Regions from separate parts of the Hahella sp. CR1 genome, predicted to be linked through region 2. Evidence: riboswitches for the same ligand, from Rfam matches in the RefSeq annotation. Region 2 holds a riboswitch; each other region holds the start of a gene.
What was found. Region 2 has a riboswitch for cobalamin ahead of ONV78_RS02590 (ribonucleoside-diphosphate reductase subunit alpha). Riboswitches for the same ligand answer to the same signal wherever they lie in the genome.

Region 1 (4,174 bases), 420 kb from region 2:
CAACGTACGGCAGGTCAGATGCGGGTTGGCGCGGGTCTGCCGCGCCAGCAGTTGGCGCGCATGCAGCAGCGCCTGTCGCAGCGGCGTACCGCCGCCAGCGGGAAGATCGTCAAGCAGGGCGACGATATCTTTGGGCGCGCGCCGGCAGGGGATCACCCACTCCGCGCGCTGCGCGCCAAACGCCAGCACGGCCAGTTTCTCCCGCGCCAGATAGGCTTGTCGGGCCAGTCCCAGAATCACCCCTTTCGCCTGCGCCAGCGCGCGTTGACTCAGGGTGGAGGCGGAGGTGTCCAGCAGGACGCAGTTCAAGGTGTCGCGACTCTGGCGACGGGGTTGATAGCGTATTTCGAGCAACCCGTCGTCCCGATTGTCGGGATGGACCAGCGTGGCGAACCAGTCCGGGCGTGAGGACAGCGCCTGCCGGCTGCGTTGCGCGCGACCGAGGGCCGCGCCCTGGCGTTGCTCCGCGCCGCCGCGCTGTTTGTCGCGACGGGAGGACGGTGAACGTCGCGTTGGGATCTCAGGCAGTTGCGGCGTTACCGGCTTGTCCGCCGCCATCAATTGCGGCGGCATGGCGCCCCAGTCGCCGGAGGTGCCAGAGGACGAGGAGGGTGACGCCCCCCCTGAGCCGCTGGCGTCTCCGCCGCCTCCTTGTGAGGGAGGCGAACCGGTCGAAGACGGCGGCGTATCCTGATGATTGGCGCGATGGCTAAGCGCGAACGCGCGCGTCGCCGCCACGTCTTCGGCGTTGACCTCGTCGCGACCGCTCCAGGCGGCGTGGGCGATGGCGGCGCGGCGCCAGCAAATGTCCGCGCGCACGCCTTCTACGCCAGCGGCGAGGCACTGGCTGGCGATGTCCCGTTGTATGTCCGTCGGGCAGAGAACCTGTGGTAAACGTTGGCGGGCGGCGGCGATGCGGGTCTGCAGCTCTTGCTGTGTGTTGTGCCATTGCGCCTGAAACGCGTCGCGGTCCTGTTCGAAATCCAGGCGGCGCTCCACGATAGCCATACGCTGTTCAACGTCATAGGTTTCATCCAGAGTGACGGCGAGACCGAAACGGTCCTGTAACTGCGGGCGCAGTTCGCCTTCATCCGGGTTCATGGTGCCGATCAGAATAAACTGCGCCGGATGGCTGTGACTGAGGCCGTCCCGCTCGACAAAGTTCACGCCTGAGGCCGCCGTATCAAGCAGGGCGTCCACCAAGGGGTCGGGCAGCAGATTGACTTCATCGATATAGAGCACGCCGCCGTGAGCTTTGGCCAACAGGCCGGGATTAAATTGTACGCGTCGTTCGCCCATGGCCTGTTGCAAGTCGATGCTGCCGATCAGACGTTCTTCAGACGCGCCCAGAGGTAGGGTGACGAACTTGTCCGCCGCCTCCGGCAATAAATCCGCCAGTCCCCGCGCCAGCGTTGATTTGGCTGAACCGCGGGGACCGCTGATCAATACGCCGCCCAGATGGGGATTGATGGCGGCGAGCAGCAACGCGGTTTTAAGCGGTTGCTGGCCGACAACCGCGGCGAAAGGGTAGGCGGCGAGGGCGGGCTGGGCGGCGACGTCCATTGACTCAGCGCGCCTGCAGGGCGGCGTCCTGGCTGCTCCAACGGCGCAGGAACCAGGCGCAGGCCAGCCCGACGATCACCCAGAACAGCGCGTTGGTCAGGGTGGCGGCGGTAATGAATTGATGATGCAGCAACTCTAGCGCTTGCAGAGCCTGTGGGTTGGAGGCGGCGAACTCCGGTGCATTGGTGTGCGGCGCGCCGACCAGATGGGGAATAATCAGCAGGGGCAGTCCGCCCAGCTTTTTCCATCTCGGCGCGAACGCCAGCAAGGCGAAACCGACCGCGGTGACCAAGGCGGTGGCGATCCACCACAACTGGCGATTTTCCAGTGCGGCGGCCTGCATACCGGGAATCTCCGGCGGCAGCCCCAGGGCGGGAGCGACAAAGAACACGCCATAGCCCGCCAGCCCCCACAATAATCCCGCGCCCCAGCCTGCGCCGCCTTTGCCGCTGAGTCTGGCGGCGTACATACAGGCCAGCATCAGCGCACTGAAGCCAATGCCGGCGAGCACGTTGGCTAGCAGGGTGTAAAGGGTGCGCTCCACGCCGTCTTCCGGGGCCCAGGCGTCGTCGCCGTGGTGATGGCCGCCGGCTTCGGCGCCGCCGTGGTCGTGTTCGTGGGAGTGATGGGCGTCCGCCGCCGCATGCTGGTGATCTTCCACTACGACCGGCTCAGGCTCCTCGCCGCCTTCGTAAGTTTCCGCCTCCAGAATAATGCTGGTGACCTGGGAGTGTTGTACGGCGCTCAGCAGCCCGCCAGCCAACAGGCCAACCAGCAGCGACGCCAGGATAATACGCTGAAACAACATGTCTCTTCCTCATGCAATGCGGTGTGACGTCGCTATGCGCGCAAGCGCCGCACATGAGGTGCGGCGTCAAGACGGACAGGCGAACGTCTGGCCCTGGCAGGGCCTCAGAATTCAGTAACTGTTAGTGACAGGGGAAAGCAAACGCGTGCCGGGTGTCGTGAGCGGCGTTGTGAGCCGCATCCATGGACAGAAAGCCCACTGCGAACAGAATCAGTCCGCCGAAGCACATGGCGCCGATAAGTTGTAGCGCTGCGTTATTGGAAGCCAGCAATGGAAGAGAGAGATTTTTAGTTTGCATGATCTGCGCACCTACCCGTACGAACTGCAGTGGATAAAGCAAGGCCGGTCTCCGGGCTTACGAAAGGTCGAAGCATTTTCGACACAACATTTGCGCCTTCCCATGTCAAAACTGACGACACAGTGGCGTTAGCAAATTACTTTCGATTACCGTTGCGGGGGCAGCACTGGATTAGCGTATCGCGCACCAGATTTCCCGATTATCTCGCGGTCGAGCACCTTGGTCAGCGGGATATGCTATTGGCTGAACGCAGGGGAAGTCAACAAGTTAGCGGGTTGCAATGCGCGCGGACCATGGTGAGAATAGGCCGCCTCATCATGAGCCTGGCGCATACTGACCAATGGATACATTGCTGATTCTTGTCCTCGCCCTGTCTTTCGACGCCCTGTTGGGAGAACCGCGCCGGCTGCATCCTTTGGTTGGTTTCGGGCGCTACGCCGGTTGGGTGGAAGGAGCGATTCGCATTGCCGACTTCTCTTCAACAGCAACCCGCGCGCTTGGCGCGGCGGCGGTGACGGCGTCGATTTTGCCCTGGGCGGCGCTCGCCTGGCTCGCGAACGAGTGGAGCGAATCTTCCCGCTGGGGACACATTATCTTTTCCGCCTTCGTGCTTTATCTCGCCATCGGCTGGCGCAGTTTGCTGGAGCATGTGCGTCAGGTGGCCGCGCCATTGCGCAGGCATGACGCGGCGGCGGCGCGGCGCAGTCTGTCCATGATTGTCAGTCGCGACACAGCGGAACTGGGGGAGGAGGAGATCGCCTCCGCCGCTACGGAATCCGCTCTGGAGAACGGCAACGACGCCATCTTCGCCGCCATTTTCTGGTTCCTGCTCGCCGGCGTTCCCGGTGTGGTGATGTATCGCCTCAGCAATACCCTGGATGCGATGTGGGGCTATAAAAACACGCGTTATTTCTATTTCGGCTGGGCGGCGGCGCGGCTGGATGATCTGTTGAATTGGGTTCCCGCCCGACTGACGGCGTTCAGTTACGCCTGTTGCGGCGCGCTGGACAGCGCCCTGCGATGCTGGCGCGCCCAGGGCGGACACTGGAAAAGCCCCAATGCGGGACCCGTGATGGCGGCGGGCGCGGGCGCGCTGCGGGTGCGACTCGGCGGCGCGGCGACCTATCACGGCAGTCTGCAGTATCGTCCTTCACTGGGCTGCGGCGACGCCGCCACGGCGCAATCCATTGAACGCGCCTGTGGGCTCATCAATCGCTCTCTGGCGTTGTGGACGGCGATGGTCGCTTTGGGAGCGGGCGCGTTGTGGTTGTGGGGAGTGGTCTGAATGAACGGGAGCGATTTCGACAACGGGGCTGGCCATGCAGGGCTCCAGGCGGAAGAACCGGTTCCCGTCCATGGCGGCGACCTGGAAAAGTACAGCCAACGCTACGGTATCGCCCTTGATGACTGGCTGGATCTGTCCACTGGCGTCAGTCCCTTTCCCTATCCGCTGACAAGCATTCCGGCAGAGGTGTTTCGACGTCTGCCTTATCCCGACCCGGCGC
Region 2 (4,174 bases):
TTCCATGGCGTGAGAGTGAGTGATATAGCGTTCCAGAAAACCGGGAAGCGAGCCGCCTTTGGCGCGCACAATGGCGGCGAGGCGACTTATGTCGTAGAAGGGACTGTCCTGGTAAGGCGTCGCATGTAGGCTGACGTCACCCTGCAATACTTTTTTCAGTTGCTCAACCTGAGGCTGTGCGTGAGCCGGCAGGAGAGGCTCCAGTCTGGCCAGCGCCTGTTCCAGAGAAAGCCCTTGTTGGACCTGATGGTTCAAATGTCGCAACAATTGGCTCAGATTTGAGTTTGGCGAAGAAATAAGGATCACGGTTTAACCTCTACAGATATAAGGGAGTTGCTCCGGAGGCAGCGAGCTTTTGTCGTCGCCGTAGATTTTGCGTGGACCCGAGTGCGCTGACGCGCATGTCCATCCCAGGGTGCGCAATGCGCCATCGGGATTGCTGACGACCGGTCGAAAGCTGATGGTCCTTGGCGCTTCTCCCGCTCGAGGGGAAAGGGTGAAGTGCAAGGCGCCGCTTGAATCGAGCTCCGTTGATTGGAAGTAGATCGCCTCGACGTTACTCAGCGCATGTAGTTCTTCTCGCTCCGGCCAGGCCCCGGAGAAGGCGTATTTTTCCGCCATGTCCACTCTGATTCCTTCCAATAAACCAAAGGCTTCGGTCAGGCGGGCTTTAATCGTAGCGTGACGCCCGGCGTCTAGTGCGACAGTCAAAGCGATGCAAATCACGGCGATACAGGTAAGAATCTCCAGCCAACGAAAGCTACCGACAGCCTGAAAAGACGGTTTAAAAACGAGGGAAGCGCCATTTGGTTGCTGTGGTGAGCTGACACTGAGCGCAGAGACGTCGGCGCTCGACTGGGCTGGAACAGCTATGAACTGCTGATTGATCCACCGCGCCCGCCAATTCAAATAGGTCAGGAAGAAGAAGGAGGGCAGTATAAATAAAGGATTCAATGCTTGTGCGAGCGTAGCGGCGGTTATCGCCACCGCAAGATATAACGCGCTGGTCCATGGACCAAGCAAAGGATCAGAGCGGCCCGCCAAGGAGGAACTGCGCGCGAGATTACTAACCAGAGAAGGAATAAAAAAATAAAAGAACAGCCCGCGCAGCGGCGGCCAGATAGGATCTCCCGATATAAGCCGATACTTGCGCCAATTCATGTAATGCCAGAATAGTTCGTACACGCCCAGCGTTAACACGTACAAAAGACAGTGCAACCACATCGGCGGCGCAAAATAGGGCGTCAGTGTTTCTTTGAAAAAGCGGCGGCGTTCAGGCAAAGCCAGTCCTTAATGCGAAGAAGAAAATTATTAGCAGTTTAGCTGATTTGCATCCTGAACTACTTTTGATTCAGGTAATTACCTGTTTATTTTCTGGGGATGACAATGAGGTTGGGCAAACTTCGGCTGCTCGACCGCCATGAAAATCGTGGATGTGTGAACTTCGCCGTTAGGGATGTCAGTGTGGCTTAGCTGTATTGACTGCGTCGGTTTACTGTTTAGAATGACCGCCTTTTGGGAATTCTCATGGATTTGAATCTAATCATAGGCGCTTTGATAGAGGGCGCTTGCCTGTTCGCTGCGGCCAAGTTGTTGAAAGTCTCGCTGGCGTTCATTGAGGCATTCTTGATCGTTCTTACGGCGGCTTTGATTGTACACTTTGTCTATGGATTGCCTGGTTTTCTTCTCGCTATTGGGTTCTATTTGGTTGCGTTGAAGCTGATTACCAAAGCGGATGCCTATTCAGAGATTTTTATTCTTATCATCATCGGCGTAGGCGTCCAAGCGCTACTGAAAAAGTTCTTATTCGCTGTCATTCTGGCCTGATTTCACCCCATACGCCCACGGTTTTGCTGTATGGCGTTGCCTCTACATCTAGTATTTACTTTTAGTAGTCAAAACAATATATTGTGCCTCAGCTATGGTTCACGCCTGTTCAAAGGTTGTGCTAAGAGGGAATCCGGTGAGAGTCCGGTACTGACGCGCAGCGGTGTGGGGGAACGAAAGCGACGCGGGTGGAAACGCCCACGCACTGTCCTGAAAGAGGATGGGAAGCGGTCGCCGTAGGTTCGCAAAAACGTGTAAACGCCCCCGAGTCCGAAGACCTGCCATGCTGAAGTTATTCATGCCTTCGCGACTCAGGGTAATGATAAAGCGCCGCTTTGTGCGAGGCGATTTTCGTCCTGTCTGCGCGTCGCTTTATGTCCCTAATCGTGGAGGTTCGGCCAGAACACGCGATAGAGGACAATTCCATGACCGGCAGTTTTTCGTCCCCCAGCGAGGCGCGCGCCTCCAGCTCCCCATCTGTATCATCCGAGTCACACACTCATAACGCCCTGCTGCAGGTGATCAAACGCACCGGTCAGGCCGCGCCGTTTGACGACCGCAAAATCGCTATGGCGGTGACCAAGGCGTTTTTGGCGGTGGAAGGACAATCCGCGTCCGGCTCGCCCCGTGTGCGGGATTCCGTAGAAAAACTGGTTAAAGATATCGTGGCGCGTCTGCGTCGCCGCAGCCCCGAAGGCGGTTCGGTGCACATCGAAGAAATTCAGGATCTGGTGGAATTGGGCCTGATGCGCGGCGGCTTCCACAAAGTGGCTCGCGCCTATGTGTTGTATCGTGAAGAACATGCCCGTCAGCGTGCGCCAGCGCCAAGCGAGCAGGCGGGGGAGACGCATCCTGATATCAATGTGAAATTCGCCGACGGCACGGAAGCGCCGCTAAACATGGGACGTTTGCGCACGGTGATTGGCGATGCCTGCGCGGATCTGGACGGCGTCAGCGAGGAGAAAGTCCTGCAGGGCGCATTGAAAAACCTGTACAACGGCGTCAAACACAAAGACGTCAACGCTGCGCTGGTCATGGCGGCGCGTCCGCTGATCGAAGAAGAGCCCAACTATTCCTATGTGTGCGCCCGTTTGTTATTGGACGGTTTGCGTGAAGAATCGCTGAGCTATCTCAATATCGCAGCGTCCGCCACGGAAACTGAAATGGCGGAACTGTATCCGACTGCGTTCCGCGCCATTATTGAACGCTGCGTCGAACATGAACTGCTGTCGCCTAGTCTGCTCGAATTCGATCTGGAACGACTGGGCGCTGCGCTGAAGCCTGAGCGTGACCGCCAATTCACCTACCTGGGATTACAGACCCTTTACGATCGTTACTTTATCCACTGGCGCGAGACCCGTCTGGAATTGCCGCAGGCGTTTTTCATGCGCGTCGCCATGGGATTATCGGTGCAGGAAGATGATCCCAACGCCCGCGCGATTGAGTTCTACAACCTGTTGTCCTCTTTTGATTACATGTGCTCCACGCCGACGCTGTTCAACGCCGGCACCAACCGTCCGCAATTGTCATCCTGCTATCTGACCACAGTGCCGGATGATCTGGAGGGTATTTATGGCGCGATCAAGGACAATGCCCTGCTGTCCAAATGGGCGGGCGGTCTGGGTAATGACTGGACGCCGGTGCGCTCTTTGGGCTCCCACATCAAAGGCACCAATGGTAAGTCCCAGGGCGTGGTGCCGTTTCTTAAGGTCGTGAACGACACGGCGGTGGCGGTGAATCAGGGTGGCAAACGTAAAGGCGCGGTATGCGCTTATCTGGAGTCCTGGCACCTGGATATCGAAGAGTTTCTGGAACTGCGCAAAAACACCGGCGATGAACGCCGCCGCACCCATGACATGAACTCCGCCAACTGGATTCCTGACCTGTTCATGAAGCGGGTGTTTGAGGACAAGGAGTGGACGCTGTTCTCACCCAGCGATGCGCCGGATCTGCACGATTTATACGGCTCCGCTTTTGAAGCGCGCTACACCCACTATGAATCTCTGGTGGAAAGCGGCGCTATCACCCTGTTCAAGAAAGTGTCTGCGCAGAACTTGTGGCGCAAGATGCTCTCTATGTTGTTCGAAACAGGCCATCCCTGGGTGACCTTCAAGGACCCCTGTAACCTGCGTTCGCCGCAGCAACACGTTGGCGTGGTGCACTCCTCGAACCTGTGTACGGAGATCACGCTGAACACCAGCCAGGACGAAATTGCGGTGTGTAACCTGGGCTCAGTCAATCTGGTCAACCACATACGCAATGGCGAAATCGATCACGGCCGTCTGCGCAACACCGTGTATACCGCCGTGCGCATGCTGGATAACGTCATCGACATCAACTATTACGC
Region 3 (4,174 bases), on a different contig from region 2:
TGATAAGGCAAAAGAACTAAAACAAGTGCTGTAAAGACACAAAATAGTGACGTCCAGGAGAAGGGAAACCGTTGAAGGCTTCAACGACCTCATCCGTCACATTGTTTGCGCTAACTTCAACTGTTGTCTCGCCGTCGGACCAGCGGCCCACCACATCGACAATGTTTTGATCTTCCACTTCCGTTTCCTGAGCGCTGTCGTAATACGCCCCGGATTCATGGCGGTACTCAACGGAGGTAGTGATGCGACCGATACTCCAGGCGGCGGATAAAAAGTGGGAATAGGTGTAAGCGCCCGCCAGTTGCTTGCCGTGCAGGTCACGGGCGTCTGACAGGTTTTCTGTGTCCTGGGCGGTGCTTCTGGCGATAAACGTCCAGGCGGGAACAGGTCGATACATGGCGTCCACTTCCACTCCGCTAACCCTTGCTTTGCCAACATTCTCAAAGCGGCCGACTCCCCTTGAGTCATAAGAGGGGACGATAGCATCTTTTAAATCCCGATAGAAATAGGCCGCAGAAACACTAAAACTATCTACGCCCACTTCAAATCCGATGTCACCGTTCAACGCTGTTTCCGGTTGCAACTCACTATTACCAATGAAGAAACCTCTATCGCCGAACTTCTCCGCTAACTGAGGGAACCTCACATCCCGGGATGCATTGGTCTTGAGCGACAGCCAATCTGTCAGGCGGTAACGAACGCCCGCCTGCAATGAGTGATACTGTGCACTGTCAGAAGCCGCCTCCGTGCGCCCGCTCATGGATGCAACAGGGGTTTCGTCTTCAAGAAAATATTGGCGTGCGCTCAAACGCACCAACCAGATATCTTCCGCATCCGCCCACTCATCCTGAACGCCCAGTAAGTAGGTCATGCGCTCAAACTCTTGCTTTTGGCTGCGTCCGGTCAGGTCCTCTTCCTGATATGTTTCCCGGCGCGCCTCCATCGTAGCGGAGAGCAGATGCAGACCGATTGAATAGGAGCCATATAACTCGGCGCCGACCACATCTGTGTCAGCGCGCGTTTTCTGCACGCCCAGGCCGATTCGGCTTTGACTGTCGTCATAACGCTCTTCTTGTGTGGACCAGAAAATGCGCCCCGAATAATTTTCCTGTGTATTTCGGGCAAAGCTCAGTTTGCTCTGCAGACGAGTGAAGTCCGTATCCAGACTGGTTCGCGTACTCTCCAGGTTGGCGATATCAGGTAAGTGCTGATCTTTATTGAAATGTTGCGCCATCAGTTGCAAGTCCGTGCGATCCGACAGGCTGCGCTCCGCCGTCAGCATGCCGTTGAACTGACTGAAATCCGCATTGCGACGACGTTCCACACGGTCATCGTAGGGGTTAAATTCGGTCTGGTTGTTGTTCAGCATCTCGAAGTCGTTATCACTGCCGAGATAATCAAGGGACGCCAGGTAGTTGGTTTCGCCAACGCTATCGGCGAATGTGAGCGCCCCTTTGCGACTGTTGAATGAGCCATACCCAAGACTTAATTGCCTGAGGGGTTTGCTGAAGCGAAGGGACTTGATGTTAATGGCGCCGCCAACGCCAGAGTAACCCAACTGAATTGGCGTTGCGCCCTTATAAATTTCAATCTGCTCAATGCCGTTCAGCAATATCTGGCTCAAGTCCACCGAGCCGCCAGTCGCGTCGTTTAACAATACGCCATCAAGATAAACGTTCACCTGCTTACTGGTCGAGCCACGCAGATAAACGGCGGAGTATGACCCCAGTCCGCCGCTCTGACGCACTTGAACGCCGGTTTCATTCTTCAGCACGTCTGCGACGGTCGCGACTTTCGAGTCAAATTGCTCGCGCTTGATCACCTTCACGAAGCCAGTTTGATACTCGGCGTCAATCTCATCCGCAGATGGAGCCTTGGCTTCGACGACAACAGGCTCCAACTCTTCCGCGCGAACGCCGGTCAGTTGTGAGCCAACTAAAAGCAAAAGGGTTACAAGCCTCATAATGTTCCGAAAGAATAGCGCCAGTGAATGCAATTGTTGCGCAGCGGATACAAGCAAAGAGGGAAAGGAGTCGAGTCAGACGAGTCCCGGCAAAGCCCTCCGCTATGCCACGCGATAAGCAGGCGTCAGGCCGGTCTCCGGGCTCATGAGTGGCGTAACCGGCGACAACGTCTTCCCGCGAATCCGCAGTGACAGGGGGTTGTCGTTTGACTCATTTACCGTTGCGGGGGCAGCGTCGGATTTTAACCGACTTCCCGTTTCATCCCGTGAACGAATGTTCGTGGGACACCTGATGCAATGGGGGCGTAAGCTAAATGGCCGCCCCGGCAAAGTCAAGGCGCACAAAGCGCCTCACGGAAACAACAGGCTCCAAGTTGACGACAACCTGTTGATAACTATCAAAATGTAAAACTGGTCCACTTATCCCAAAGTTTAGGTTTGGGGCTGCTCGCTTAGCTGTCAGAGCGGAACAGACAGTGTTTGGCGTAATCCGTCGCCTCATTGGCCGTCCAGTCGCCCTTCGGCTTGGTCGCCATATCCTCACACCAGTCCTTGCTCCCCACCTCTGGAGAACAACCGGCCAAAGCGCCCAAGCTCAACCCCACCACCAATAGCCAAGAAGATACGCGTTTAATCGCCATAGGAAATCCTGAATAACAAGTCATCAATTCATATTTAGCGAGCAAGTATACAAGGGAGAGCGCTCATGTTTGGAGACTTTAGGCGATAAATTTCAGCACCAGCTTCCGATACGACAGAAAAAGTTTCTATCGAGTTATCTCAACCTGCGCGCCATCCGAGCAGGCTGGATATCTAAAGGCATTTCATGCAAGCTTTTTTAGTTATAGATAGAACAAAGCAAACACCTATAGCGCTGACTGTGCGCTTGTATTTTTAGCAATAAGGCGTTTTCCCCATGCAACTGGATCAACTGACTTTTTTCCTCCAACAAACCCTCACGGATGAAAGGTTCGATAATGCTGAGAAACAGGCGTTGCTGGCGATGCTTGAGACTTTACAGCCGGATCAGGTGCGTTTTATGCGTAATCGCGCCTTTGAGTTGACCCGTCCATTGATCGTCAATGGCGGCGATGGTGCGCTCAGGGCGCTGAAATGGCTGGAGCGGGTAATCAAGGCTTTGGACTCTGGCGAGGAGGAAAGCAATCTAACACGGGCCTATTTCAGCCCAGGGGAGCAATGCCGTCGCGCAATCATAGAACGCATACGCAATGCTCGAAGCAGTTTGAAAATCTGCGTATTCACCATTTCCGATGACAAAATCGCAGATGAAATTATTAACGCTCACAAAAGGGGGCTAAAAATCCGCATCATCACGGACAATGACAAATCCTTTGACCTGGGCAGCGACATTGATCGTTTCAAAGATGCCGGCATTTTGGTGAAGATGGACGATGAACCCCACCATATGCATCATAAATTCGCCCTTATCGATGACAGCGTCCTGATTCACGGCAGTTTTAACTGGACCCGCAGCGCCAGCACTTATAACCAGGAAAACATCGTAGTGACCGACCACCCCGGCCTCGTCAGGGAGTTCTCCGGAGAGTTCGCCAAACTGTGGCGCACCTTCTCGGACTAAGGAGTCTTCGCTAAAGAATTGTCATTAAACCTCCCTCGTTAATCGCCAGCCGTTATTAGCAATGTATAGACAAATTCTGCGGATTGTCATTTAATCAGAGGAAGGCCCGGCCGGAAAAAAATCCGACCTCGCGCCGTCCAACCCAACTGACGGCCGCCAGATTAAGCCGGCCACAAGCCGGTAGAATAATAAGAGTGCCATGGAATACACCCTTCCTGACACGTCACGAGGTGAGAAAATGGGCAAAGGTACAAAGTATGTTGCGAGAGAGCCTGACGCATCCGGCTTTATCGCCTACCCCGATTCGGAGCACGCCGTCTGGCGTGAGCTGATCACACGACAAGACAAGGTCATACGCAATGTGGCCTGCGACGAATATCTTCATGGACTGAAGTTACTGGATTTACCCGAAGACCGTATCCCCCAACTAGAGGACGTTTCCTCCGTATTACGCCGTGAAACCGGCTGGGAAGTGGCGCAAGTGCCCGCATTAATCCCCTTCGATACCTTCTTCGACCTGCTCTCAAATAAGAAATTTCCCTGCGCCACCTTTATTCGTACGCCAGACGAAATGGACTATTTGCAGGAGCCGGACATCTTTCATGAAATAT

Region 1: linked by a shared signal. The riboswitch ahead of ONV78_RS04555 (CbtB domain-containing protein) and the one ahead of ONV78_RS02590 (ribonucleoside-diphosphate reductase subunit alpha) in region 2 are both predicted to bind cobalamin.
Region 3: linked by a shared signal. The riboswitch ahead of ONV78_RS15215 (TonB-dependent receptor) and the one ahead of ONV78_RS02590 (ribonucleoside-diphosphate reductase subunit alpha) in region 2 are both predicted to bind cobalamin.

Annotation. Positions count from the first base shown of each region.
Region 1 covers NZ_JAPELK010000001.1:1,006,489-1,010,662, forward strand. Annotated here, with positions in the region: gene ONV78_RS04545 (ATP-binding protein) at 1-1,563, opposite strand, end outside; gene ONV78_RS04550 (CbtA family protein) at 1,568-2,371, opposite strand; gene ONV78_RS04555 (CbtB domain-containing protein) at 2,493-2,669, opposite strand; cobalamin riboswitch at 2,694-2,906, opposite strand; gene cbiB (adenosylcobinamide-phosphate synthase CbiB) at 3,010-3,954, shown strand; gene cobD (threonine-phosphate decarboxylase CobD) at 3,955-4,174, shown strand, end outside.
Region 2 covers NZ_JAPELK010000001.1:581,685-585,858, forward strand. Annotated here, with positions in the region: gene ONV78_RS02575 (hypothetical protein) at 1-306, opposite strand, end outside; gene ONV78_RS02580 (pilin) at 310-1,281, opposite strand; gene ONV78_RS02585 (hypothetical protein) at 1,528-1,827, shown strand; cobalamin riboswitch at 1,906-2,128, shown strand; gene ONV78_RS02590 (ribonucleoside-diphosphate reductase subunit alpha) at 2,253-4,174, shown strand, end outside.
Region 3 covers NZ_JAPELK010000005.1:440,194-444,367, reverse strand. Annotated here, with positions in the region: gene ONV78_RS15215 (TonB-dependent receptor) at 17-1,963, opposite strand; cobalamin riboswitch at 2,074-2,271, opposite strand; gene ONV78_RS15210 (DUF3012 domain-containing protein) at 2,416-2,604, opposite strand; gene ONV78_RS15205 (phospholipase D-like domain-containing protein) at 2,880-3,563, shown strand; gene phhA (phenylalanine 4-monooxygenase) at 3,802-4,174, shown strand, end outside.